One region of the Salicibibacter cibi genome, then DNA from elsewhere that is predicted to be linked to it. Evidence: riboswitches for the same ligand, from Rfam matches in the RefSeq annotation. Region 1 holds a riboswitch; the other holds the start of a gene.

The links. A riboswitch is a leader RNA that binds a small molecule or an ion and turns the genes downstream of it on or off. The one in region 1 is predicted to bind glycine.
Region 2: linked by a shared signal. The riboswitch ahead of gcvT (glycine cleavage system aminomethyltransferase GcvT) and the one ahead of HUG20_RS14715 (amino acid kinase family protein) in region 1 are both predicted to bind glycine.

What each region holds. Positions count from the first base shown of each region.
Region 1 covers NZ_CP054706.1:2,959,783-2,974,474, forward strand. The annotation lists gene lipA (lipoyl synthase) at 1-864, opposite strand, end outside; gene HUG20_RS14715 (amino acid kinase family protein) at 884-1,336, opposite strand; glycine riboswitch at 1,473-1,549, opposite strand; glycine riboswitch at 1,552-1,657, opposite strand; gene HUG20_RS14720 (M20 family metallopeptidase) at 1,774-2,901, opposite strand; gene HUG20_RS14725 (DUF1989 domain-containing protein) at 2,898-3,515, opposite strand; gene HUG20_RS14730 (cyclase family protein) at 3,535-4,221, opposite strand; gene HUG20_RS14735 (adenine deaminase) at 4,235-6,052, opposite strand; gene HUG20_RS14740 (EutN/CcmL family microcompartment protein) at 6,058-6,339, opposite strand; gene HUG20_RS14745 (hypothetical protein) at 6,353-7,093, opposite strand; gene HUG20_RS14750 (BMC domain-containing protein) at 7,096-7,374, opposite strand; gene HUG20_RS19600 (BMC domain-containing protein) at 7,393-7,839, opposite strand; gene HUG20_RS14760 (hypothetical protein) at 7,875-8,798, opposite strand; gene HUG20_RS14765 (BMC domain-containing protein) at 8,817-9,080, opposite strand; gene HUG20_RS14770 (UbiD family decarboxylase) at 9,127-10,440, opposite strand; gene HUG20_RS14775 (UbiX family flavin prenyltransferase) at 10,437-10,994, opposite strand; gene HUG20_RS14780 (cysteine hydrolase family protein) at 10,998-11,585, opposite strand; gene HUG20_RS14785 (dihydroorotase) at 11,587-13,062, opposite strand; gene HUG20_RS14790 (Na-translocating system protein MpsC family protein) at 13,364-13,723, opposite strand.
Region 2 covers NZ_CP054706.1:1,466,099-1,480,790, reverse strand. The annotation lists gene ytvI (sporulation integral membrane protein YtvI) at 1-957, shown strand, start outside; gene mntR (transcriptional regulator MntR) at 999-1,415, opposite strand; gene dat (D-amino-acid transaminase) at 1,717-2,574, shown strand; gene HUG20_RS07570 (lipoate--protein ligase family protein) at 2,594-3,430, opposite strand; gene HUG20_RS07565 (rhodanese-like domain-containing protein) at 3,568-3,969, shown strand; gene HUG20_RS07560 (hypothetical protein) at 4,451-4,990, opposite strand; gene gcvPB (aminomethyl-transferring glycine dehydrogenase subunit GcvPB) at 5,241-6,701, opposite strand; gene gcvPA (aminomethyl-transferring glycine dehydrogenase subunit GcvPA) at 6,726-8,087, opposite strand; gene gcvT (glycine cleavage system aminomethyltransferase GcvT) at 8,135-9,232, opposite strand; glycine riboswitch at 9,444-9,538, opposite strand; gene HUG20_RS07540 (DEAD/DEAH box helicase) at 9,684-11,327, shown strand; gene HUG20_RS07535 (YqhG family protein) at 11,305-12,090, shown strand; gene HUG20_RS07530 (DUF2759 family protein) at 12,402-12,572, opposite strand; gene HUG20_RS07525 (MBL fold metallo-hydrolase) at 12,690-13,322, shown strand; gene HUG20_RS07520 (DUF2626 family protein) at 13,363-13,605, opposite strand; gene HUG20_RS19960 (YqzE family protein) at 13,717-13,905, opposite strand; gene HUG20_RS07510 (hypothetical protein) at 14,079-14,450, opposite strand; gene HUG20_RS07505 (prepilin-type N-terminal cleavage/methylation domain-containing protein) at 14,429-14,692, opposite strand, start outside.

The DNA.
Region 1 (14,692 bases):
ATTAACCTGTTCATCGGCGTGATAAGAAGAACGAACGAGGGGTCCTGCCTCACAATGACGGAACCCTTTTTGCATAGCAATTTCTTTAAACCGCGCAAATTCCTCGGGTGTGTAGTATTTTTGCACATCCAAATGTTTCTTCGTCGGCTGCAAATATTGTCCGATCGTCATAATATCCACATCGTGGGCACGCAAATCATCCATGACTTCTTCGATTTCTTCGGGCGTTTCCCCGAGGCCGATCATAAGACTTGATTTCGTCGGAATATCGGGATGCAATTCCTTGGAATAGCGAAGAAATTCCAAAGAACGATCATACGTCGCGCGTGCACGAACTTTCTTCGTTAAGCGCCGGACCGTTTCAATATTGTGGTTCAATATATTCGGGCGAGCCTCCATGAGCGTTTGTAAATTGTCGTGCAACCCCATCATATCCGAAGGCAATACTTCAATCGTCGTAAGCGGATTGCGGCGACGGACGGCGCGAACTGTTTCTGCGTACACCCGTGAACCTCCGTCTTTAAGGTCATCACGGGCAACAGCCGTAATAACGACGTGTTTCAAGCCCATTTGTTCCACGGACTCGGCAACTCGTTCCGGCTCGCCCCAATCAAGTTCATTGGGAAGTCCGGTTTTCACCGCACAAAATCGGCACCCGCGCGTGCATACATCCCCGAGGATCATAAATGTGGCCGTTTTTCTTACTGCCCAGCATTCATGAATATTTGGACAGCGCGCTTCTTCACAGACCGTATGTAATTTCTTTTCGCGCATCATCTTCTTAAGGCCTTTATAGGATTCATTTGTATTTAATTTTATTTTTAGCCAATCCGGTTTGCGAACATGCGCTTCTTTTTTCCCCATTTGATCACATCCTTTCCCTTCAACGCATAATATCGAAGAACAGAGACAACTGTACAGTCACTTTTTCTCTGTATTTAGCCAACAGTGACGCCTTTTTCAGTAGCAGTAATGATTGTGCCGGTTTTCCCCTGCAGGGCTTCCTCTGCCTTATCCAAAGCGCAGATGATGGAGGTGCCACCGGTTTTGGCGAAAGACAGTGCAGACTCAACTTTTGGGACCATGCTCCCTTTACTAAAGTGACCTTCTTCGATTTTTCCAATTTATCAACAGAAAGATTTTTCAAAGCTTTCTCAACTGTTTTCCCGTAGTTTACATAAACATAGTCAATATCCGTTAAAACCATGAGTACATCCGCTTCAATCTCTTCAGCCAACTTACATCCGTTGCGGTCTTTAGCAATAACAGCCTCGATCCCCACATCGGCATATGCACTTTTGCAAATGACGGGTATTCCCCCACCATCGATTGGCATCTTTCTTCATATTCCAACGGTTGGAGACTTGCTCTTTAAACTCATCGAAATCCATCCTGATTCATGTTAATAATGCATATCGTAAACCTTTCGGACAGATCATAAAAAAGGACAGAGAAAAGGTGTATACACCTTTTCTCTGTCCTTTTACCTGAGAGTTCAACTCCCCGTGACGGAGTTTACCCCTTTGGTGGCTTATGCGCTCTCCAGAGATGCGTCCCATTGCAGTCATTTTACCTGAGAGATTCATTCACAAGGTATTTATGTGAATGTTGCCCCTTCGGTGTCAACACTTATGTCGATCTCTCCCACAATTTTCATTCGCAAATATCAATATTTGATATTAGTTTAACAAACAAGAGGTTATAAGGCAATGGTTATTTGACAATTATTTAAATTTTATATTTACACACGTTTCTATGACATTGCCCAAATTCCTATGCTTCAAATGTAAGAGCCAACCTTTTATAATACTCAATCGACCGCAAGTAAGCATCAATATTCACATATTCATTCGGTTGATGGGCCAACTGCTCGTCTCCGGGGCCATAAATAAGTGTAGGGATCTTACTTTCCGGATTCAAAACGGCTGCATCCGTATAGTATGAAACACCGTAAACATCGTCGTCAGTAGCCTTAATATCTTTTGCGGTCTGAATGATTTGACTTGACGATTCAGTCAAGATGCCAGGCCTGTTTAGTAACGTCTCCATTTTAAAAGTTGAGTCATCGTTTTCTTTTTTAAACAAATCGGTTAATTTCCTTTTTAATTCCATAAAAATATTATCGTGGGACTGAGGCGGGATCGTTCGAATGTCGACATATATATGACATTGATCCGGAATAACATTTGTTTGCATGCCGCCTTCAATTTTATTAATCGATAAACTGCTTTCCCCAAGGGGGGCACCGGTAATTTTCCAATCCAGTCGGCATTCATCAAGGATGGCCATGACGTCTCTTATCCGTTCAATGGCATTAATCCCTCGATGCGGCATCGCACCATGTGCCGTTTTCCCGAACGTGATAATTTCAACCCATAATGCACCTTTATGACCGACGACGACTTTCTCTCGTGTCGGTTCACCGATGACCATTGCTGCAGTGTTCGACAGATCATGGTCATCCAAGTACGTTCTCGCCCCGCAGCTATCCACTTCCTCCCCCGCTGTCGCAAGAAATACAATATCGTGAGGCGGTTCTTCGTTTTGTAAATATAGTGACTCCACGGCTAAAAACATGGCAGCAAGGCCGCTTTTCATGTCTGAAGCCCCTCTGCCATATAGTTTATTCCCCGTTTGCTCTGCTTCAAATGGTGGGTAATCCCATTTTTGTTCCCCGGGTAAAACCGTATCCATATGACCGCAAAAGAAGAGCTCACGACGATCTCTTCCTTTAAGCCGAATGCTAAAGTTACTTCGGTTCTCCCCTAACTCTGTTATTTGATAAGGTAATCCGCTTTTCTCACAGCGCTCTACAAGAAGTTCTGAAACGTATGATTCATTACCCGGCGGATTAGAGGAATTGACCCTTAGCAACCTTTTCAAAAATTGTTCCGCGTTCACATACTCCCCCCTATCGCTTGCATTTTTAACGGTGTGACTTGCCAGCCGTTAACGGCCTCCATATCTTGCGAGCACGTAGAACATGCAATGACAACATCTTCCTTCGCCCTTAGCCACACATAATCCCCGGGCTTCGACAGCGGTTCTTGAATGTCATAATCTCCCCATTCATCAAGCACGTTGTTCATAAACCAATTGATAGGATCAGGTATGATTGCCGGATGTATCCCATGGGTTTCAAGGGCCTTTTTCAAATTGTCGTGGCAATTCGGATGCTCGTCGTCATCAAAATCGACTTTATACCTGTAATAATCACAGGCGGGGAAGAAAAAATCATGTTTCCCGACCGTTTCCTTGACGAGTTCCATGAGCGGTCGTCGTTTATTACTGTATAATCCATCCCCGTGCTTGAGACGAATGCTGCTTAATGAAGCACGCATATGAACGGGAGAAACATACTCATCGATGTCATGTTTATTAAAACAAACAAAATCCCCCACCTGCTTACCTTCGACATCAATGATAATTAATTCATCTCCGGCCTTTAGTTCTGCACTCCTACCTTCATAAGGAGGAATGAAAATTTCTTCTCGAACCCCTGTGCCATAAACCATATATCTGACCTCCCTATCCTTATTCCAAAAAGACGGCAACTGCCCGTATCGGTGACCCCGTCCCTCCGCGAATCTTTAATGGCAACCCAAAATATAAAAAGCGTTTCCCTACAATTTTGTCTAAATTACATAAGTTTTCCGTATTAGACATTTCATACTCACGACACATCAGATGCCCAGAAAACTTCGAGTCTTTAGGATTATCAGGTGCCGGCGCGTCGACGCCAATGTTAACGACACCTTTTTCTCCAAGCCATCTTCCGGCCTCTATATTCAGCCCCGTGTAGCGTGTAAGCCATTCATCCGTTCCATATGCCCGTTCATAATGACCGGTATACAGAAGGACGATATCCCTTTTTTCCAGCACTTGTCCTGATCTTTGCAATGCCCTTTCAAGGTCACCCGCCGTAATATAATCATCAGGGGAAACATGTGACACATCCAGGCAAATGGCAGGGCCATAAAAATATTCGAGTGGCATTTCATCGAGTTTCTTTCCGTTCGGGTCAAACTCGTAAATTGCATCAGTGTGTGTCGGACCGTGTTCATTAATCAAGAGATTATAAGTGGCAAATTCAAAGCCGACTTCCTTTTTAGATTCTTCATGCGTCTTGTTTTGAAATATAAATGTTTTTTGGTGAAGGGGAAAGACGGGCATGCCATTATAAATCTCTTGCGACAAGTCGACTAATTTAACATTACTCATAAATCGATCCTCCTCATTCTACGACAGTAGGTAGCACTTCAAATTGATTGACATCAATTAAACCCATGTCGGTAATCTTCCACTCAGGGCTTGTTACGAGCGACCAGAAAGATAGGTGCATAAATGGCACATGTATGCCACACCCGAGTTCTTCTTTAGCCAAGCGTGACATTTCATCTACTCTATCACTCACTTCTTTGCCGCTTAGTTCATCGCTGATTAGTCCTCCAACTTTTAGCGGCAAGTCACCGATCACTCTTCCCTCGTTTATCATCGCAATTCCGCCATTCATCGCTATGACCCGGTTGACGGCTGTCGCCATATCATCATAGTTCGTTCCGGTGACGATAATATTGTGCGTGTCATGTGCAACACTTTCGGCAATCGCACCGCTTTGCAATTGGAAACCATGCAAAAACGTTTTTCCGATTCGATTACTCCTTCCATGGCGTTCGACAACGAGGAGAGGGAGAACATCCTGTTGGAGGCAAGGCTCGACGACTCCGCCGGAAACATTTAAATTAAATTCTTCCGCACCTGTTAAGTTTTGGTCGGGAATGGCAACGATCGATCTAACTCTGGCTTTATTGCTATTTCGATTCGTAGTGATGTGTAGGTCTTCAGTTTTTACCCTTTTCCTTTTTACTGACGTTTTCGTGCTTTCCGGATACGTATACGAAGGAAGGTCTATCGTTAATTCACCTTTATCGGCTGCCGCATTTCCATTTAAATAAACTTTATCAATGGTCATTTCATTCAAGTTATCGATAACAACAACATTGGCACGTTTCCCCGGGGCCAATACACCTACATCCTTAAAACCAAAATGCGTGGCCGGATTGATGGTAGCCATTTGAATGGCTTCAACGGGATCAATCCCTTCGGCGATTGTCCGTTTAATAATGTCGTTCATATGGCCATCCGCTAAAAGATCATCAGCAGCCATATCGTCGGAAACGACGATCGCTCGCCTTGAATCAAGCCCTTCTTCTTTGATGGCACGAACACATTCTGCCATATTACGTTGGGAAGAACCTTCACGCATAAATACACTCACGCCATAGCGAAGTTTTTCAACGGTTTCTTCTTTTGTTGTCGTTTCATGGCAAGAAATATGAGTGCCCCCACTAATAATATGTGCAGCCAATTCTTTACCCAACAGTCCCGGGGCGTTGCCTTCCACCGTTTTCCCAATGCTGTTGGCATAGGAAACCGCTGCTACTAAATCATCGATGAGCTCGGGGGCATTTTGATAGACAGGATTGATATTGCTAAAACTTTGAATTTCACCGATACCTTGTACATTTTCATCATTCAATAAATCGTTCATATGTTTAGCAGTGACTTCTTCGCCCGCCGTCTCTAACCCGGGAGCATCAGGAACAGCAGCCGGGACAGTGAAATAGATCTGGTTCGGCAATGTTTTCGCTTCTTTAATCATTTCCTGCATTCCATGAACGCCAAGGACGTTTCCAATTTCATGCGGATCGCCGACCAATGTCGTCGTCCCCGTCGGGATCGATAGCCTTGAAAATTCCGTGCACGTTAACATCGAACTTTCAAAATGCATATGTGAATCTATAAACCCGGGGCTAATGAACTTTCCGCTTACATCTTCAATCGTTGTCGATGCTCCGATCAAATCTTTCACATCACCGACAAGTAATATATATTCATCCTTAATAGCGACATCTGCCTGATAAATTTCTCTTGTGACCGTATTAATAATGTAGCCGCCCTGAAGAACAAGATCAGCGAATAAATGTTGATCCAAGAGGACATCAATCAATTTACGACGCTGAATCGCTTCCTTGAAATTTTCCGCTTCCATTTGGTTCAACCCCTCCCATAATCACATTCCAAAATATCAATAATGCCGACAATGGCTGCATCAACAGGCGCATGATTGTTATCAAACGCTCTTGATGCCATACTTCCTCTAACGAAGATCACTTTTTCCCCAACCCCTGCACCCACCGTATCGACTGTAATAATGGGTTGCGATTGACTTGGTTGATCGTCAATCCCCACCGGCTGTGTAACCAACATTTTTGCACCGACAAGGCTTTCGTCCTTTCTTGTCGCCGTTACAGTGCCAACTACAATACCGATTTCCATATTAGGTGTCCTTTCATTCTTCACGAATTTGAATGTTATTTTCATAGGCTAAATCTCTGGCAAGCGGGGTAATGACCGTACTTGAATCGATAAAAACCTTATCGTCTGATTGTAATATCATTTGTTTAATGATTTCTGCGCTTATAATCGTCTTGCGTCTAGATCTAGAATGGAAAAATTGATTAACATCTTGTTCATCTGAAAATAATTGAATCCCGTAACTCTGGAGTTTATGCATTTGATTGTTCATTTCATTTTTTAAAAAAGGCGTCCCGTGATTTAATCCGTTTTGAGCCCACATAGAATGATAAGGGTTTGAACCAATATCTAAGGCAGTGACTGTTTTTCCTTTCAACAAACTCCATAAAATAATATGGGCGAATGCACGGCTTTCGTTAAAAGCCAGTATATCCGATATAAGCGAAAATGATAAAACTGGTATAAAAAAAGATGAAAACCGTTCCTTTAAGGCATCTAATCCATAATACGGAACGAATGCATCAATGCCTGTTAATGCATGGATATCCTCTCTACTGTATTGTTTTAACACAGAGTCTTCCATACTTATATAGATAGTCGTTCCACTTGCTTTTAATAGCTTTAATGCAGCTAACCCTCGTTCCATTCCGATCATATGATGAGAAAGAAGAGCCAGGATTTGCGGATGTTTCTGCAGTTCTGGCTCTGTTTTGTTTTTTTGTAAAAGTGCCTGCAAAGTGTAGGTAACAACAGCACTTTGCCTTTTTTGTTTCATGTTTATTCACCTTTGGAGAGTAGAGCGCGTTCAATTTCACTGTGAGGGCGTGGAATGACATGGACCGAAATCAGTTCACCAACTCGTCCCGCAGCATTTGCTCCGGCATCAGTCGCTGCCTTTACAGCGCCAACGTCACCTCTCACCATGACAGTTACGAGACCAAAACCGATTTTGTCGTATCCGCATATTTCTACATTGGCTGCCTTTACCATCGCATCTGCTGCTTCTATCGCACCGACAAGACCTTTTGTTTCGACCAATCCTAAGGCTTCACCCATTATGATGACCTCCTTGATTTAAGCTTTATTTGATTTACCATTTTTGTCATTTGCGTTATCGCCCTGATTTTCCTTTGCTTTTGCACTCGCAGACTTTTCTTTCTTTTCCGTGCCTTGACTAATCGGCACATTTTCTTGCGATTTTTTTGGTCCGTCCTTCGATTGTCCAGTTGCTTTGTTCATGAACTTATCAAGTAATTCGTCTTTAACATTTGAATGCGTGCGCGGGATGACATGTGATGAAACAATCTCTCCGACGCTTTCACCGGCGCTCGTGCCGGCTTCAACCGCTGAGGTAACCGCTGCAACATCTCCGCTTAAATGAATGGTGACACCGACAGCACCGTTAACACCAATAACCGTCTCGCTGCCAAGAATCTCAACATTAGCTGCTTTCACTGCCGCGTCAGCTGCAGATACTGCTGTTGTATAGCCGATCGACTCAATTAAACCGAGTGCGATCATTAAGTCCACCTCCTTTACAAGTATAGCTTAACGAATCATCCTATAAATTGACCCCCATTTTTTCTGAATACGGCTTCGGCTTCTTTAACGTCAGCTTGATTTCCTGCAACGAGTAAATATTCGTTTTCAATCGAATAGTTAATTGTTGTATTTGGAACTGCCTTCAATAAATAATCCAATAGCGCAACGTTACTGTAATAAGGAAGCCCTTCAATAAAACATAGCCCCTCGACCGTATCGATGATGCCTAGTTGCTTGGAAAGCCATGTGCTCGGATAGTCAATGTTAAATACGTCATAACGTTTCATCGTATTTCGGTTTAATTTTTGGAACAATTGGTTCATGACGCTTTTTAGCCAGTGTTCATCTTCATAAAATAACTCCAGTAAAAACTCGCCATTATTGTCTTTATCCCATTCCATATAAAACTTGATCGTTTGATTGTCTCTGATCACATTGTTTACATACACTAATTGACTCGGATAGCAGTTGGGAAAGTTAACGCTTCCTACGCTCGAACCTTGTGGATCACGATAAAAGAATGTCTTCAAGCTTTCAGATGGCTTCGAAAAAAACCAGGCGGCACCTCCCGCTTTAGATTCCCCTATCATTTTGGCGTGCCCTAAACCGTTAGAACCCTGATTGTAAACATTAACCCTTTCACCGTTTGTAAGCGACATCGTTTGTAACTTGGATAATACGTTACTCGTGTTGTTGTTTGGGATAACCGTTACGTTGGGTTCGTGTGTTTTTTTGGAAACTGAAGATGACCGTTCGTTTGACGTTGTTGACAATCGTTTATTTTTGTTTTGTAATTGATAATTTGGTCGTTGAATGGCATCAACAGAAGAGCTTTCCTTCTTTTGTTGAAACATTGCATTCTCTCCTCCGTCATTGGAGCTCTTCACACGTTCCGGACTAAGGATTTGCCCAACGACCTCTTTCATAAAATCCGACATCGCCCTGCCACTACCTCCCTATAGTAATTTTTCAAGTTCCGTATGTGGCCGGGGGATGACATTACTGGATATTAAGTCTCCACCGACACGGTCCGGTGATAGCTTGCCAATTTCAACTGCAGAATTAACATCAGCGACATCCCCCTCAATAATCACTGTGATTAATCCTGACCCAACTCTTTTTAAGTCAAGACAGCTGATATTAGCGGCTTTCGCCATTGAATCCAGCGCTTCGACTGCCGACGTCAACCCCCTTGTTTCAACTAACCCAATTGCACTCACTAGGCTCACCCCTCACTCGTTTACAAATAATCATTTAAATCAACCGTTACCGGTATAGATACTCGTCTAAATTCCTTTTTTTGGTCCAAAGGAACTGTAGCGTCAATACCCATTTTTGCCGTGACCCCCTTAGATTGTGGGAGGCTTCAAGGGGAGAACCATTACCCCCGGGCATGATCGTAATATCCATGTCGGCTTGGACTCTTGTCGCGATTGCCCATTCGACATCTTCGGGATTATATAGGTCAACATCATCATCCACAACAACCACGTGCTTTAAGTCCTTATCACTTGCAAATGCTGCCATTGCCGCTTGTTTGCCGTCCCCGTCCGTCTTTTTCTCAATTTGAACAACGGCATGTAGGCGAGCGGCTGCAGCCATTGTCACGTGAACCGATTTCACATCAACCACTTGTCGGATAGTCCTAAAAAGGGTCATTTCACGAACCAGACACATTGGCAGTTTCTCTTCTGCGCTGGCCGGAAAAATCGTTTGCGAAATCGCATTTTTTCTATAAGTTAGTGCAGACATTTCCACAATCGGTTGTGGCATATCGCCTCCATAATACCCTCCTAATTCCGCAAACGTACCCTCTGAATCCCGTTCATAAGGTAACATTCTCCCCTCAAGCACAATTTCAGCTTCTGCCAAAACTTCCAAATCCACGGTACGACACTGAACGACATCCAATGATTGGCCGAGTAATGCACTGGCTACGTTTAACTTATCCGAATGAAATAAATGTGTACTGACTTGAGATGCGAGTACGACAGCCGGGACAACGCCAAACATGACGGCGACTTCCAACGGTTCATTGTTTTGTTCAAACATTGAATATTGACGTTGTAGTTCAGGTGACGTAATTGCAATGTTTGTCCTGTTGTCACCGATAAAACCCATTCTTCGGATCGATGTGTATCTTTTTTCCCCATTTGGTTCTTTCACAACTAATACACCGGATACATAATAAGGACCGCAATCTTCTGCGTGAAAAGTCGGAATGGGAAAATACTCGTCCAGTTTAAACGGGGGATAAACAACATTTTCATGGACAGGCGCTGCATTAGAAGATACGGTATTCGTTTTAATGGGATGAACAATGCTTTCAACCAATGATGGAACCAATTCAGATGATGAAACACCTATACTGTCAGCCATTAACTCACGATCGCCACCAAGTCCGGCAATCATCGAAGAGTCATAACCTTTAATGCTATCAAACAGGAATGGTTCCTTTCCATCTTTTGTTTTGACGACAGCTCCAAGCTCAAATTTAGGATCAACTTCTTTTTTTATGCAATAGAGGAGATTTTTGTTTTCTAAACGCTCGATCAAATTTCTCATTGATACGGGGTTCATTGTTTCTCCCCCCATCTTTCGATAAGTTTGTGATCTATATTAAGTGCATCCAAAATACGTGACACGATAAAGTTAATCAGTTCCCAAATTTCTTTCGGTTGGTGATAAAATCCCGGAGATGCCGGCATGATTGATACATTTGCTTCGGCTAATTTTGTCATGTTTTGCAAATGAATCAAATGAAAAGGCGCCTCTCTCGGTACAATAATGAGGTTTCGTTTTTCTTTCATCGCAACATTGGCCGCTCGGGTAACCAATGTATCGCCTATCCCATTTGCAATCGCTCCCAATGTATTCATGGAACAGGGTACAATGACCATTCCGTCCGTTTTAAAAGAACCACTGGCAACCGGCGCAAATAAATTACTGTCATCATGAACCTCAGCAAATTGTTTCATGTCGTTGATGTTGACACCGCATTCGTATTGCAACACCTTTTCTCCCGTTTTAGTTGCAATAACGTGTGTCTCTATGCCTAACTGATGAAGGGTGCGGATCAATGTATATGCATACAAAGATCCACTTGCTCCGGTAACCCCCACAATGATTCTCATTTTTTAATTTCTCTGTTTCTGGGAGAATTTCTGTTTCACTGCTGTTTTGTACTCCTCTGTTGTCATTACCTGGCCAAAAATCCCAATATCCACCAAACCTGCTTCATGCATTTTATCGGTTTTCGAAGATGTCGCATCCGATAAACATACGACGTTATACGTATGATATAAAGCATCGGAGGCAGTGCTTCTTACGCAAACGTTCGTCCAATTTCCTGTTAGCACGACAGTGTCAATACCTTCTTCACGAAGGAAAAGATCCAAATCGGTATATGCAAACGCACTATGGCGCCGTTTCTGGACAATATAATCCCCTTTGTCCTCATCCGGTTGTAATTCGGGTATAAATTCTGATCCCCATGTCCCCTTAATTGCGTGAACGGGCCTTACTTTAAAATCGGCATCGTTTTTTCGATGGGTTTCTTGAATGAATACGACCTGAATGTCATTGTCATGGCTAAAATCAATTGTTTCTCTTATTTTTGGAACGATTTTTTCATTATTCTCTACTCTAAGAGCGCCCCCTTCCTTAATAAAATCGTTCAACATATCGATGACAATGATGGCATGTTTGTTTCCTTTTACGTCCATTTTAAATACCTCCCGCAAATTGTTTTTCTTTTTCTTGTACCTTTACCGGTCTCCCCAACGTATTTTCCGTTTCATATTTCAATTCGCGATCAAGACGTTGAATGCTTTGACGTTCAACATATTGTCCATAGCCTGGTTCGCTTACAATACCGCCATCATCTGCATCATACACAGTTTTACCCCGGACAATTGTTTGCACAGGGATGCCTTTTAGTTCCATCCCATGGAATGGGGTGTATTTGGCATCCGTGAGCACATTGTCCTTGTCTATGGTGTACTCACGATCGAGATCGATCACAGTGAAATCCGCATCACTACCAAGCTCCATCGCACCTTTTTTCGGATAAATTCCGTAATGTATGGCGGCGTTTCGGCTGGTCACTTCTACAAATCTTGACAATGATAAGCGCCCTTTGTTCAAACCTTTACTCACTAGAATAGGTACCATTTGTTCGACGCCAGGCATACCAGGGAAACTGGTCCAAATGGTTGAACCCTTCTTTTCAGTTTCAATGTTATAGGGTGCATGATCGGTTCCGACGAAATCGACCGTGCCATCTGCAAGTCCCTGCCAGAAAGCTTCATTGTCTTCTTTGCCACGTAAAGGCGGTGCAATTTTGGCAAATGTTCCCCATTTGTTCATGGCTTCCTCTGCGTTCAACACCAAGTATTGAGGACACGTCTCTGCTGTGACTTTAACGCCGCGTTTCTTTGCTTCACGAACGAGTTCGACACCTTTTTTGGACGTCATGTGAACAACATGAACACGGGCGTCCGTTTCTTCAGCGAAACTGAGAATCAGTTCTATAGCCGTTTTTTCAGCTATAACTCCTCTTGCTTCTGACCAGGCAACCGGATCTTCACGGCCTTCATTTTCCAACTTACTGGAATAAAATGTACAAATATCAAGGTTTTCGGCGTGAACACCGATAGGTAAGTCTGTCGGCGCAACATGACGGAATATTTCGAGCATTTCTGCATCAGATACCGGCGGAAACGTCGGTACAGAAGGTGTCATATAGACTTTAAACGCAACAACGCCCTCATCGACTTGGGGTTGAATGTTGTGAAGTAATCCTTCTCGAACATCTTCACCCGTCATGCCGCCCCAGAAGGCAAAGTCAATCACTGCCTTATCCTTAATGGCATTTAATTTTTCATGAAATTGTTCGCGACTACGTACAGACGGTTTTGTTGTACAAGGCATATCAATGTGAGAAGTTAGCCCACCCTTTGCTGCTGAGCGTCCGGCGGCATCAAACGTATCACGATGACTAAATCCCGGCTCCATAAAATGAGTGTGAGGGTCAATACATCCCGGAACGACCAACTTTTGTTTTACATCAACAACCTTATCGGCTTGCAAACCGTTAATGGAATCGGCAAAGCCGACAATTGTTCCTTGATCGACTAAAATATTCGTCAATACTTGTCTGTCCCCCTGCGGAATATTAGCATTTTTCACGATTAAATTCATAAAAGACTCCCTTTCTGTGATAATAATATTTATTAGAAAAACTTGGATTACGCCAGATGCTTAATAGCGAAAACCATAGTTTTACTTATACTTTACAAAAGTTAAAAATTTTAAAGTCTACAATGAAAAACCGTAGATGAAAGAGGGTATATGTATATACCACTCTACACCTACGGTTTCTCAGCTCTCCGATTAAACAGAGAATAAGCACCCGTGTTAAATGTTATGAGAAAACTATGACGAATCAATCGCCTAACATCCCCATCTCAACTTAGCCGCCTGATTCACATATGGAAAATTACTATAATCGATCTTCTTTAAAATAGATGACCGTACAAGCAAATTCAGTCTCAGGATCGAAATCCTTTAATACGGTGTGGACATCTTTACTCAGGTGATATTGAATATCCCTTTTCAGTCTTTTTTTAAATTCGGAAATAAGCGCTGCATCGGCTGCGATCGTTAATTCTTTATACTGATGCTGGAGAGCTTCCAAGTCTGGGGCGCGTTTATGTTCACTGAATATCACAACGGCATTATTAAGGAACTCAATCTTTTGCTTTTTTACTCCTAAACCATACATCTCTTGATTGACTTTGTTATAAAGTTGTGAAATATCTTTCTTAAGAGTGCTCCTCAGCGAATCAGAAACTGCCTCCATATTACCCCTCCAATTGTTTTAGTAAAAGTCACCCCGATAATACAGCGTAAAAAACTTTGATTATGTGAAAAAATGTATGGACTCCGCTTATTCTTATAATATACTGCCTTTTAAAAATCGTCAATACTTTTTTCTAATTTTGTAACATCCGTTACCTCAATGGGTGAATCGTCCTTGTAGGCGAGGAAACAGTGCAAGGAAGCCCGTCATACATGCCCAGTGTTAAGAAACTCCATCAGAATGTCCGAGAACTCCCCCAAAGCCGCGTACATTTTCGGTCATTGATTTGGTGCCCCCCCGGCGTTCTCATGGGAAGCGTACAGAAATGGTTCTGCTTGCCATTGCTCATGAACCTCCAAGATGGGGAATACCATTTTTGGCTGGGGCGAAGCCTCATCAGAACGGAAGAATTCTCATACTGATTGATCAGGAGTTTGCGACTACGGGGACAAGGGCTCTATCAGGGACCTGTATAAGTACCGGTTCAAGATCGAGGGGACTGAAGCAAGCCATTGGTGAATTTGACTACCGGTTTTGGAGCAAGGCCATGCCCAAGTTGAATTGATATCGGAAAAAAGGAGAATCTCATCCATTGGAAGATGTTGTTGATGAAAAAAACAGGGAAAACATCCGATTGACCATTACAGTCATCGCAGGCTTCGTGATGTGCCGTTGTTTTGCGATTGACCTCTTTGACTTATCGCGGTGCGTTACTCCCGTCGTGTGCCTACCCTCTTCTTTCGCTAATCGCGGACACCTTCGACGAACATCGTCTCTGAAGCCATAGGCATGGCTTATTTGCGTCGGCTTTTTTTGCATATTTGATCGAAACCCGCATTTACCCATAACGAAAATCATTCATTCCAAGCAGGAAATCACCTACTTGAGGTGATTCACTGGTTTCTTAGTGTTCAAAACTTCCACTATTTACTTGAAATAATATTTACAACATATTGACAAATCTGTTAT
Region 2 (14,692 bases), 1.5 Mb from region 1:
CCCTTTGTTCGTTTTTTAATGAAAAAGTTAAACATTCGCAAACGCCTTCTCTCCGTTTCCATTGTTTTCACCGTTTTTCTCATCGTAAGCACTTTTTTGATCTACATCATGTTGACCTACTTAATTGAAAGTTTGATTGATTGGTCCAGGCAAATCCCGGCATACATAAATGAGATCGAACTGGTTATAGATGAGCTTATTCAAGCATTCGATCAATTCATTGCTGAGTTCCCCCAAGGACCGCAAATTGTGCGTGCGGTAGATGAATTAGCCAACAATGCGATTAACACGGCACTGAACTGGTCTACCAACTTTGTTGCCTATTTATACGAGATCATCATGTCCGTCCCGAACATGCTCATTATCGGTCTCGTCTATTTAATTACCTTGTTTTTGTTCAGCTTGGACTTGCCGAGGTTATTGGGCAATTTCTTCAATATGTTTAAAAGGGAAACCTCCGATAAACTACGTTACGTTTTTCAGCGGATGGGGAGTGTTTTTCTCGGCTGGTGGAAAGCTCAATTTATTATGAGCCTGGGGATCTTCATTCTTTCTTATCTAAGTTTGCTCTACATCGCACCCGGGCCGGCATTAATTGTTTCCCTTCTCGTTTGGCTCGTTGATATTATTCCTCTCTATGTCGGCCCTGCCTTGATATTAGTGCCATGGGGCATCTTCGCAATGATCATCGGGGATATGACGATGGGGATTCAATTAACGGTTTTGGCTATCATTTTGCTTGTCATTCGCCGTATTGTGGAACCGAAAGTACTTGGAGATTCCATCGGTCTTCATGCGCTGCCAACGATTCTTTCCATGTATTTCGGCTTTGTATTTTTCGGCGTGATGGGATTGATTCTTGGACCATTCGTGTATATGGCGTTTAAATCAGCGAAAGAATCCGGATTGTTCGAGTTGAAAATGACAGAGGAAGAAGAAAAGCGAGACCAACCCTGATGAAGGGCGTCTCGCTTTTCTTGTTTTCGACATTTATTGGTTCATTCCGGGTTTTTGTGATGTTCCTGCAATGCTTTCAATCGATTTTCATCCTCTTGAAAATACTGAACGAGATCCCCAATTCGATCAATCGAGTCCCAGCTGAGATGGTGTTCAATGCCTTCAACATCTCGGTAAATATAGCTCTCATCAACACCGATCATATGTAAAAAATCTTCGAGCAATTCGTGCCGGTAAACCAAACGTTTGCCGATTTTATTTCCTTTTGCGGTGAGTACCAAACCTCGATATTTTTCATAAACGAGGTAGCCGCTTTTATCCAGTTTTTGAACCATTTTCGTCACTGAAGATGGATGAACCTCAAGTGTGTCCGCAATATCGGAAACGCGAGCATATCCTTTTTCTTCTATTAATTGATAAATACGCTCCAAATAATCTTCCATACTGGCCGTCGCCATTTAAGCCCCTCCAAATCTGCATATCGATAGCTGTGATATATTCTATTGTACATAAATCGATGACAAGCGGCAACAAAGGGCTCGCGAATCCCTTCGAAAAAATGTTATTATAAAGGAAAACTTTCGGGAAGCGGACTTCAGAGGCCAGATGCATGATAAATCGAAGAAGCAAAGGATTGTCCGGGAAATAACTTTCGTCTGCTTTCCGGCATCCGATGTCTGGCCTCCGGAATAGCGGTTGTTTACCACCGGGAGAAAAATAAATTTCTTCACTAACGTTGGTGAGAAAGGGATGGTGTACATGGAAAAAGTCCTTTTTAATGACAAAATGATTGATCGCGAGAACGCTCTCTTTTCATTCGATGACCGTAGCATGTATTTTGGCGATGGCGTTTATGAAGTGATTCGCGTTTACAGTGGGCACCCTTATAAGTTGGAGATGCATTTGCAACGACTGCAAAGAAGTGCGGATGAATTGGACATCCCTTACTCCATTAAAGAGAAGCAAACGTTAAAAAAAAGAGTGACTGAATTAATCGATACGAATGACCTTACCCATGACGGCTATGTCTACATTCAATTGTCACGTGGGGCTGCTGCCCGTGATCACTTGTATGAGCGGCATATTGATCCGTTTATTTTTGCTTTCACAAAAGAGATGGAAACCCCTGTAAACCAACAAGAACAAGGGATAGCGGTTTATTTAACCGAAGACATCCGTTGGTTGCGTTGTGATATCAAAACCGTAAACCTGCTCGGCAATGTGTTGGCGAAACGGCAAGCAGCCGACCATGACTGCTCGGAAGCGATTCAACACCGGGGGGACACGATCACGGAAGGTTCTTCGTCCAACTTATTTATCGTCAAAGATGGACGTTTGCAAACGCATCCTGCCGACAACCTGATCTTAAATGGCATCACCCGTCAAATCGTCGCCGATTTAGCGGAAGAACAAGGGCTGCCCGTTTCATTTACCCCGTTTACAACCGCGGAATTACTCGAAGCCGATGAAGCCTTCATCACAAGCACCATTAATGAAATTACGCCAATCATAGAATGGCGAGGAACCCGACACGGGATGCTGAACATTGGTCCAATTACGGCGCAATTGCAAAAAGCGCTGCAAGCAGATATCGAAAGAACTCGAAGCGGGGAGTGATGGGCACACTGAAAAGTCCCTATCGACGGTACGTCCATTCCTCATTTTCATAACGTGATTTAGCCAGCGCCCGCACATCTTTTTCCTGTGCGGGCGTTAAGGTGTAACGGGATAAGTTAATCTCCAAACCGCGTTCAAAGCCTTTCGTAAAAGCCGATCGTATATCGTCAACGTCCAATTTTTCATTCGTTAAGTCATTGATGGGCACGGCTTTCTCCGCAAACGCTTTTTGCATTCGTCTGCGCACGCGTTCACTCGGATACAAAAAGACATCAAAAAGCTGTTCTGTATCCAAGTCGATCAAGAGGACGCCATGCTGCATAATCACGCCCTTCTGGCGCGTTTGGGCACTGCCTGAAATTTTACGCCCTTCGACAACCATCTCATACCAGGAAGGCGCATCAAAACACACGGCAGACCTCGGTTGTTTCAGTTCCTCCCGCGCGCTTTCGGATGAGGGGACCGAAAAGGAAGCATCCAATCCCAAGGCTTTAAACCCTTCCAAAAGCCCTGTCGAAATTACGCGATAGGCCTCGGTAACAGTCGCGGGCATGTACGGGTGATCTTCGGACACGATCACGCTGTACGTTAATTCCTTATCATGCAAAACGCCTCGACCGCCCGTGGGACGCCTCACCAACCCCAGTCCATGCCGCTCCACCGCTTCCAGGTCGATTTCTTTATGTATCTTTTGAAAATAGCCGATGGAAAGCGTGGCCGGATTCCATTCATAAAATCGAATCACCGGCGGAATAAGCCCCTCGCTATGCCAATGTAAAAGCATTTCATCCAAAGCCATATTATACGAAGGAGAACAAGCTCCGGAGTCGATGAACAACCATTTTTCTTTTTCCATATTGTATTCACGCCCTTCTGTTCTCTTATTAGTTTATCAAATTCAGCCGTACATAAAAAATAATAAGGATATTGTTTTGCGTCTCGGCAGTAAGTTTCTTATAATATGAAGGGGAACGAAAAGGAGGAGCAATTTAGATGGATTTTTTGGAGATCTTATCATTCATTCTTTGGGGCGGGCTCATTGTTTTCGCCGCTACAATGCTTATACGCCGTTTACGAACGCCTTCATACCTCACACCACTTACCCAAGATGAATTTATCCAAGGGTACAGAAAAGCGCAATTGATCGATGTGCGTGAACCGAAGGACTATGATGGCGGCCACATATGGGGCGCACGGAACATCCCCATGTCACAACTCAAACAGCGCCTGCAGGAAGTGCGCAAAGACCAACAAGTCTATCTTTATGACAATTCAGGCGCGAAAAGCCGCCAAGCCGCACGCATTCTAAAGAAAAAAACCGGCAACGATAACCTTCACTATTTGAAAAACGGATTTAAAAAATGGACAGGCAAAATAAAGAAAAAGAAGAAATAGAGTTTGGAAACCCTTGTTGTTTTACTTGCTAAGGGTTTCCAAATACATCATGTTAACATAATGTATTTATTGTTTATTAAAAAAGCCTGCATTTTGAAAAGAGATGGATCTAAACGCGCATCATTCCACCAATGGAGAGGTTTACATTATGTTTAGTTACGATCAGCGTTGCTTCGTGTCATTGATTTTCACCACTGACCGGACACCAATAATACGGTTAGTGACCCTTTAACCGATCCCCTCGGCTATTCGGGTGTTAATTGCCTGATTAGTGACCCTTCGAGCATGTCTTTGCCTCTGTTCGGGTGCTAATTACTCGGTTAGTGACCCTTCATCCCGGTTTTAACTGCTGTTCGGGTCCTAACCCGCAATTATACATGTAGATAAACCGCCGGCGCAGGCACCTAGCGGTAATGGATCCTCCAAAAAAGGGTGGACAATCGCGAAATTTCCCCTTCTATAACCCCTGATGAGCTTTACTTTATAATTTCCCAGAACAACACCACCCTGTATGAATGATAGCCATAAATTGTCCAAATTCCAATTCGGTTTTATCCGCTGCATCTCGATCTACTTCAATTTGCCTGCCAAAGACATGTGAAACAATTGTTGAACCAACGTTTATATATTCTCCGTCTATTTTCTGTTCAATTTCTGCTTCATTAGGAAAAAGTTTAAACTTAATCCTTATTTGAGTATTTCCCCATTGGACAACAAGCCTAAGACGTAACATAGAGTATTCCACTTTCAGATGAGCAACTTTCCTATCCTTTTCGTCATAAACTCCCCATCCCTGTTTTTTAAAAAAGCCACCGTAGTCTTGGTTAATCATATATTCTCTGCTATTCAGATAATCCTTAATCATAAAATTTACATATTTTTGTTTCTGCCTCATTTGAACTTGGTTACTAGGACTACTACCAAAATACCTCGTCATTTCTGCAGCCAAGTTAGGCCCTAAATAAACATGTGATGGAGTTGTTGGCTTTAATGCAAATGGGAATTTATAAGTGATGGACATAAAACACAGCGTCTTCCCTTCCTTTATGTAATTAAAACTAAGCACTGATAGATCACACGATCACAAAAAGAATTATACCGCTTTTTACTATAAAAATACCCTTAAGACGAACTACCCAAACTACATCCAATGGTATAAAAGCGGCACATCTTTTTTATAAACAGGATTACATTTATTCCCAATAGCCTTCGCCCATTAAAAATGTTTCCTTTAAAAAACGGCCCACCATAGGATGATGAGCCGTTTCTAACTATTGATCCAAATATGTCAATACCGGCTTTCTCGCGGCCTGTGTTTCGTCAAGCCGAGAAATAACCGTTTCATGCGGCGCCTCCAGTACAAGATCCGGATCTTCCTCTGCTTCTTTGGCAATCGCGATCATTGCGTCCGCAAACTCATCGAGCGTTTCTTTCGCTTCCGTTTCGGTAGGTTCGATCATCATACACTCTTCCACATTGAGCGGAAAATAGATCGTTGGTGGATGCATCCCGTAATCGAGCAAACGCTTGGCGATATCAAGCGCGCGCACACCCAGTTTCTTTTGCCGTTTTGCCGATAAAACAAACTCATGCTTGCAATATTGCGGGTAAGGAATATCGTAATAAGGTTCCAGCCGTTTTCTTAAATAGTTGGCATTTAAAACGGCGTCTTCAGATACTTGGCGCAGGCCGTCCGGCCCCATGGAACGGATATACGCATAGGCACGGACATTAATGCCGTAATTGCCATAGAACGGTTTAATGCGCCCAATAGACTTCGGACGGTCATAATCCCATTTATACTGCCCGTCTTCTTTCACAAGCAATGGCCGGGGCAAATATGGAACAAGTTCCGTTTTCACGCCGACGGGGCCGCTTCCCGGGCCGCCACCGCCATGCGGGCCGGTAAACGTTTTATGCAAATTCATGTGAACGACGTCAAAGCCCATGTCTCCTGCCGTTGCTTTTCCTAAAATCGCGTTGGAATTGGCACCGTCGTAATATAACTTGCCGCCCGCGCCGTGAACGATTTCAGCCATTTCCGCAATGTCTTCTTCAAAGAGTCCGAGCGTATTCGGATTCGTAAGCATTAATGCTGCTGTATCCTCACCGGTCACTTCCCGCAAATGGTCCATATCAACGAGTCCTCGTTCATCCGTCTTAACCGTCACCGGGTCAAAGCCAGCCACACTTGCCGAAGCCGGATTCGTACCGTGCGCAGAGTCCGGGACGATCACTTTCGTACGGTTAAAATCTCCGTTCGCTTCATGGAAGGAGCGAATCATCATGAGCCCGGTCCATTCCCCGTGGGCACCGGCTGCCGATTGTAACGTAACTTCTTTCATGCCGGTGATCGCAGCGAGCGACTCCTGCAACTCGTGCATTAATTGCAGTGCCCCTTGCACGTGCGATTCCGGCTGATAAGGATGAAGGTGGGCAAGGCCCGGCATCCGGGCGATCACTTCATTGATTTTCGGATTATATTTCATCGTGCAGGAACCGAGTGGATAAAAGCCGGAATCCACACCGAAATTTCGTTTTGACAGTGCCGTGTAATGGCGCATCAGCTGTAGCTCCGACACTTCCGGAAGTTCAGGTTCCGTTTTTCGCACATAATCATCCGGTAATAACGCTTCCACATCGACCTCCGGAACGTCATTTTCAGGCAACGATGCTCCGCTGCGGCCTTCTCTGCTTAATTCAAAGATGAGCGCTTGTCCTTTCCTTTTCATAAGGGATGTCACTTCCTTTCCGTCTTATTGGGTTGCCGTTTCTTTTAACGCTTCCACAAACTGATCGATTTCCGCTTTCGTGCGCAGTTCCGTCACGCAAACGAGCATGTGATGATCTTGTTCCCCATTAAAGCGACCCAAGTCCAATCCGCCGATCATTCCCTTGGAAAATAACGCTTGATTTACGTCTTTTACCGAAGAACCAACGTCGATGACAAATTCGTTAAAATGCGGACCGTCATACACGAGGCTAAAGCCGGCGGCCTGCAAAGACGTTTTTGCGTAATGGGCCTTTTGCATATTTTGCACAGCCATGTCTTTAATGCCATGTTTCCCGAATGCAGCCAAGGCTACCGACGAAGCGAGTGCGTTTAATGCTTGGTTGGAACATATATTAGAGGTGGCTTTGTCCCGTCGAATATGCTGCTCGCGTGCTTGGAGCGTTAACACATATCCGCGTTGCCCTTCTTCATCGACCGATTCACCGACAAGTCGGCCCGGCACCTTTCTCATAAAAGCTTTTTTCGTGGCAAAATAACCGCAGTGCGGACCGCCGTACTGCCCCATAATGCCAAACGGTTGGGTGTCGCCTACGACGATATCCGCTCCAAATTCACCGGGTGGAGCGAGGACACCGAGCGCAAGCGGGTTGCTTTTTACGATCAGCAACGCATCCACGGCATCTGCCGCTTCACGAAGTGCTTTCAAATCTTCGATCGTTCCGTAAAAGTTCGGATACTGCACAACAACACCGGCAACATCATCATGAAGCATATCTTTTAACGATTGGACATCTGTTTTTCCTGCATTGCTTGGGATCGTATTCAAGGTAAGCCTCGGACCGTTCACAAACGTTTGCACCACGTCTCTTGCTTCCGGATGCACGGTTTCGGAGATCAATATCGTCTGCTTTTTCATTCTCTTCTGGGTGGCGGCCATCAATGCTCCTTCGGCAAGGGCGGTGTGGCCATCGTACATCGATGAATTCGCAATTTCCATGCCGGTGAGGGTTGCAATCATGCTTTGAAACTCAAAAATCGCTTGCAATTCTCCTTGCGAAATTTCAGGTTGATACGGCGTATATGCCGTGTAAAATTCGGATCGTGAAATGACCGCGTCCACCGTCGACGGGATATGATGGTCATATACGCCGGCACCGAGAAAGGAAGGGTAATCTTTCACCGCTTCATTTTTAGAAGCCAACGATTGGAAATGCTCGACAAGTGCTCGCTCCGACAAAGCCTGTCGTATGTTCAATTCCGACCGGGAACGGACGTTGTCCGGTATATCGGAAAATAATTCGGGAACGTCACTCGCTCCCACCGTCTCCAACATTTCCCGGCGATCATTTTTTGTCATCGGTAGATAGCGATGGGTTTTTTCCATCTTGAATCCCTCCAGTTATCTTTTATCCATCTGCATCCCAACACTTATCATCGGGAATAAAACGGCGTCAGTACCACTTTGGCTCTTCGTTTGCGTTTTCGGACATCTACGATAATTTCGGTATCGTTGGAAGCATACTCCGTTTTCACGATCGCAAGACCGAGATTTTTTCCGAGCGTCGGTGACTGCGTCCCGGAAGTAACATGTCCGATTTCATTATCGTTGTCATCAAAAATGGGATAATTCGTGCGCGGAATCCCTTTGTCTATCATCTCAATGCCAACAATCTTACGAGCCGGTCCATGTTCTTTTTCTGCTGCCAGCGCTTTCTTCCCTATAAAATCAGCGTCTTTGTTTACTTTCACCGCAAAGCCGAGCTTTGCTTCCAAAGGGCTGATCGTCTCCGTAAGTTCTTGGCCGTACAACGGCAAGCGAGCCTCAAAACGAAGCGTATCCCTGGCACCTAACCCGCAAGGTTTAATGCCAACGCTTTCACCGGCGGTAAGCAACGCGTCCCAAATAGCGCCGGCATCTTTCGTCCCGCAGTAGATTTCATACCCGTCTTCCCCGGTGTAACCGCTACGGGACACGATTGCACTTCGGCCGTCAACAGCTACGTCCGTCTGAAAGCGAAACGTACCGATCGCCCCCACGTCTTCATCTGTTAATGATTGCAATACCTCAACCGCTTTCGGGCCTTGCAGCGCAAGCAACGCGTAATCATCGGAAACATCCGTCACCGTCGTACCCGCTTGCGCGTGTTGCTTGAGCCAAGCGATATCTGTCTCGCGATTGGCGGCATTGGGGATGACCATGTATTTTTCGGGTCCCATTTGATAGACGAGAAAATCGTCCACTATTCCGCCATTTTCATTGCACATCAATGAATACTGAGCTTTGCCCACTTCCAATTTGGAAGCATCGTTCGTCAAGATTGTTTGTACGGTGTTAAATGCAGATTCCCCTGCAATCAATGCCTCCCCCATATGGGAAACATCAAAAAGGCCAACCGCCTCCCGCACCGCACGGTGTTCCGCTTTGATGGAATCGTATTGGACAGGCATTTCAAAGCCTCCGAACGGAACCATCTTCGCCCCCAACGCCACATGCCTATCATAAAGAATGGTGCGCCGCTTTTCTGTCAAGTCAATCTCCCCTTTTTATATTTATTAGAAAACTTGGTCTTCACAAAGCTTTTATGACGAAAGCCTTCGTTGCACCATGCAGATAAAAAAAGACAGAACTCTCCAACGTTTATCGTTGAAAAGCTCTGTCGGTCTACCAGAAAGTTTCTTTTTCGCCGCATTTGGCAAAAATTGTCCTCGTTGGTGGCCGCGAGGGCGCTCTCCAGAGTCGCGTCAAACAGAAGTACATGTGCCTGAGAGATTCACCATTCCGGTTTGCTCCTTCGGCGCCGTTCTGGGAAGAACGGTCTCTCCCTCTGTCATCATTCGCTTATTCCAATGTATAAAAACGCTCCACATTCACACACTAACATAGTTAGGAAAGCCTGTTGCATTTAGTGTAGCACGTCATTTATCCATTGCCAATCTTTTTTATACTTTAAAATAAAAATAAAGGGAAAAAGGGGTAATTATGTACATAGATATCCATTTCTCCGCCGACTGGGAGGACCAATTTAAACAAGCATTGCATCATGAAGGCCCATGGTCTTCATGGGAAATGTATCAACTTGCTTATGAAGCACAAACGCACAAAGCGGTCCCATCCTTCGACGGACTCGTCGCTCCCACGCATTTGCCGGAACTTTCCTTGTATGATCATCAATTTGAGACAGCAAGGCGTGTCGTTGAAGATATGAACGGGAAAGCCATCCTCGCTGACGAAGTAGGGCTTGGGAAGACGATAGAGGCCGGTCTTGTTTTAAAGGAATACATGATACGAGGCCTCGTCAAAAAGGCGCTTATTCTATCCCCGGCGTCCCTGGTGAATCAATGGACGCAAGAGCTTAATGAAAAATTTTACATTCCTGCCGTCTCCCAAAAGAAAACGTATGTATGGGATCGGTGCGATGTCGTCGTCGCTTCGATGGACACCGCCAAACATTCCCCCCATCGGGAAATCGTACTCGAGCAACCTTATGACATGATCATTATTGATGAAGCACATAAGTTAAAAAATGCCAACACGAAAAACTATGCATTCATCAAAGCGCTGAAAAAACGCTTTTGTTTACTATGTACCGCCACCCCTGTGCAAAACCGGATCGAAGAACTGTTTCACCTCGTTTCGATTTTGAAACCCGGACATCTTGGCGATGAAAAAAGCTTTAAAGCCAAGTACAAAAACGATACAGAAGCAACCGAAGACATTCAGAAACTCGTGCAAAACGTGATGGTCCGCAACCGCCGCGACAATACGAACGTGTCCTGGACTCATCGGCATGTTGAAAATGTAAACGTGGAAATGTCGAAAGAAGAACGCGCCATGTATGATGCCGTGTGCGATTTAAAACAAACAGTGCAAGACCTCCACGGTTTTTCATTAACGACGTTACAAAGGGAAGCATGTTCCAGCAAAGAAGCCTTGGGGGTGACAATTTCAAACATGATGAAAAACGGGATGTTAAACGAAGCACAAGCTACTCCCGTTGTTCACGCCATGCATGAAATCCAAACAAATGCAAAAGCGGAGCAAATGTTGAAACAACTCCGGGCTTCTTCGGAAAAAACGATTATTTTCACGGAATACCGGGCAACCCAACTCTACCTGCAGTGGTTTCTTGCCCAACATAAAATAAAATCGGTCCCGTTTAGAGGCGGATTTAAACGCAGCAAAAAAGACTGGATGCGCATGCTCTTTCGTGATCACGTCCCGGTCATGATTGCCACTGAAGCCGGCGGCGAAGGGTTAAACTTACAATTTTGCCACCATATGATTAATTATGACCTTCCCTGGAATCCGATGCGCGTGGAACAACGCATTGGAAGGATTCACCGCCTCGGCCAAGAACATGATGTACACATTACGAATTACGCAATTGAAAATACAGTAGAAGCACGCATCCTCAACCTCCTTTATGAAAAAATCAATATGTTCGAAGGCGTCATCGGGCGTTTGGACGACATTTTGGAACGCTATTCCGGACAGGAATTGGAAAGATACGTAGAGGATGCTCTGGATTCCGGCACAGAAGGCGAGGCACGGCTCAAATTTCATCATTTAACCGAGCTCATGAATCAGGAGGGAGATCAACATGGAACAGGCAGAAGTTCATAACTACCTTCGCCGTTTTTTTCACGCCGGAGGAGCAGGGCTGTTACAAAACACACCGTCCAAACTGGAAGTTCAACTCAATAAAATGCTCGATCTCGAGCTCATGAACCGCCCATTTTACTGGCATTATTTAGAAAAAACCGGCGGGGAACCGAAACCATTGAAATTGAACTTGTCTACGGATATAAGGGCTGATACACCTTCTGCAGAAAAAGTGCATTTCGGCTCTCCCCGTCTTCATCAAATTTTTTCTTCCGCTGCTGAAAAGGGCGCAGTCACACGGCTTTACGAAAATCATCATGAAAAAAACCAGACGCCCCTATACCCTTGGCTCGGGTTAAACGTGCGCATTTCCTACACTTGCCACCGCAGACGCGATATCATCCGCAGCTTTGGCATTCAATTAATTAGCGGGGAAACCATTGATCTTTTCATGAAACGACTGGCGCCACTCCCGCTCGTTTCTGCGATCCCCGATTATACGTTTACAATGGCCCATTTGATTCAACCGATGAGCGCCGTACAAAGAATCAAAAAATACCTTCTCAATGATATTCGCAACCAAAAACACGCTTGGGCTAATGAAGCCACCAATCGAATGGAAGACGATTTAGCCTTGCTCGATCGCTTTTATGAAACGTCCGATAAGGAAAACGATGATGCATATAGCTTGGAAAAAGAAGCGATCCATCAACAATATCAACCGGCGATCGAGCTAACCTTTATTAACGGTGGCATCTTTTATTTGCGAAAGGATACATACTAGTACAGCATGGCTGAAATAAAAGGTCGCACCTGCAAAGGCCACTGAGGCACGGGTTGATTTGGGTTGCCCTTCTTTGCACAGGCTTCTATCGTTCTGAAATCTGGGTGATCGCCGAAAATAGATCGATGGGCGGCTGCTTGCGGTCGATTGACACGGACCTTGCCCGATACTGGGTGACCGAGTAATTCAACCACTCAACACTAGATGAGAGTTTGGAAGTTAGAAGTGAGAAAAACCCTCTCTGTCCAGCCTCTAACTTCTAACTCTCCAATCTTTAGAAAAGAACACCCGTCATTGCGACGAGTGTTCCTCTACATTTCCGGTGCTCCACTTACAAGCAAAGTCATTAAACCAAAAAAACCAAAGACAAGAATGCTGAGTGCCGAAAATCCGACCCCGATAAAGTTTCTTCGTTTTAACTCACGGAAAAAAGCAAAAACCGAAAGAACAGCCACTGCCGTAACGATTGATCCCACTGCCATATCCATTCTCTCCTTTTCGTATCAATGATGTCCATACATACGCTTTGCTTATGTTTCGTTTCTTTCATTTTTTCATGTACAATGGTTTATAGATTTAAGAAGGAGTTGATTTTCATGATGAATTGGAAGCAAGCCCCGTTGGGCCCTGTACAAACCAACGCCTTTGTCCTTTACAACGAAGAAAGGGAAGCGGTTATCTTTGATCCGGGCGGGGACGGCGAGTCCTTTGCAGCTGCCTTGAAAAAAGAAAACCTAAAAGCCCTTGCCATTCTTTTAACCCATGCACATTTTGACCACATCGGTGCCGTTGACCATATCCGCGATACGTTTAACATCCCGGTTTACCTTCACCAACGTGAAGCGCACTGGTTACAAGATCCCGCGAAAAATCTTTCGGTCAACATGAGTCCCGAAGGTATAACCGCGCGTCCTGCCGAGCATTTAATCGACAGCGAGCAAAGCTTAACCGTAGGCCCTTTTGCTTTTCGGATATTTGAAACCCCGGGCCATTCACCGGGAAGTGTCTCATACTATCACGAACCTACCGACACGGTTTTCTCCGGCGACGTCCTCTTTCAAAGCGGCATCGGACGCACCGATCTCCCCGGCGCCGATGAAACCACCCTTCTCAGCAGCATCCATCAAAAACTTTTGGAACTCCCGGAAGATACAACTGTTGCTTGTGGCCACGGACCGGTTACAACGATTTCCGCCGAAATGGACGGCAATCCGTTCCTTAATGGTTTATAGGGAGAAGGCGGTTAAAGAAGCCGCCTTTCATGGTCATGCTTTAATGACCAAGGGTTGGTTCCATGAGAAAAATCGTATAGTAAGAAAAGCCAACCATAAATAAAGTTAAGTAAGCACCGAATATGTATAAATATGTGCGTTCGGTAAGCCCCATAAAACCAAGCCCTACGAATGCCGCCGTATTAGCAAAGAATAACAGGGACACTTCATACATTTCTCCCACAAAAAATAATACGGCGAAGACCCCTGTCCAAAAAGCCATCACACGGTACATGCGACTCATCTTATTTTCCTCCTCCACTTCTCATCATGTTCCTGTTCTTATTATATATGAGTGATGGATCAATTGTAAATTACTTTCTCCTGTTTCACGTGACAAAACGACAAATATTTGTCACCTTGATTTGCGCATACTAATTTTTATCGCAGTGGGAATTGCTCCGAATACAGTGAATAACCGCGATTTTTCTTTTTTCTTTAACTTCCGCCGCTGTTTTCGGCTCATCTCTTTTGGAGCGGCAAATCGGTCAAGCCTGCGTAAAAAGGATTCAACGAGGTATTTAAAATAAGGGTTTGGATTCATGAGATGGGCACTCCTTCCATTCCTTTTGGTATATAGCTTGCCCGTTTATTTCTTATTTTATCCGGATCATGAATGCAACACTTTCCATGCGAAATTGGCTAAGGTTTTGTACGGCGCGGGCAATAGCGCAAATAAACGTACAGCGCTGACCTTGATCAGCGCCGTCATTTATTTCATTCGTCCTTTTTTCCATTTTCACTATCGGTTTTTTTTACGTAGTAGTAATGCTGCACATTCCCGCCCCCGTCGACTTCCGCATTCAATATCACCACTTCATAATCGCTTCCGTTTACCGAGGACAAGCGATAATCAACGGTACCCTCTTCAAACTCCCAAAAGCCACTGTCCGACGTACGATCGTCTCTATATGCTTCCCACCATTGCTCTTCCCCTTTCTCCAACAACAGATTTGCGACCATAAACATTCGCTGGGCCTCTAAGCCTTCCCGTTCGAATGTGAGCAACACAGCCTGATGACCGACCATGCCGGCTATTACAAGGCATAGAACGAGAACAAACGGCATTATAGCTCCCTTTTGATCCAAATGTCTTCCTCCTCGGGTGCCCTGGTCGGACGCAACCACTTCTTATATTGCTTCTCGTTCGCGTCAACGGTAATCATCACCCCGTCCGATACAAGTTGGGCATGAAATCCGTCGATATTTTGCAAAACCGAATGGCCGCCGATTCTTCCGCTTCTGATCAAACTGCTTCCGCTTCTTCTGTAGCTGCGTTCTACACCGTCGATATCCGTGATGATCAACCTGTTTTGTTCGACTGCATAGCC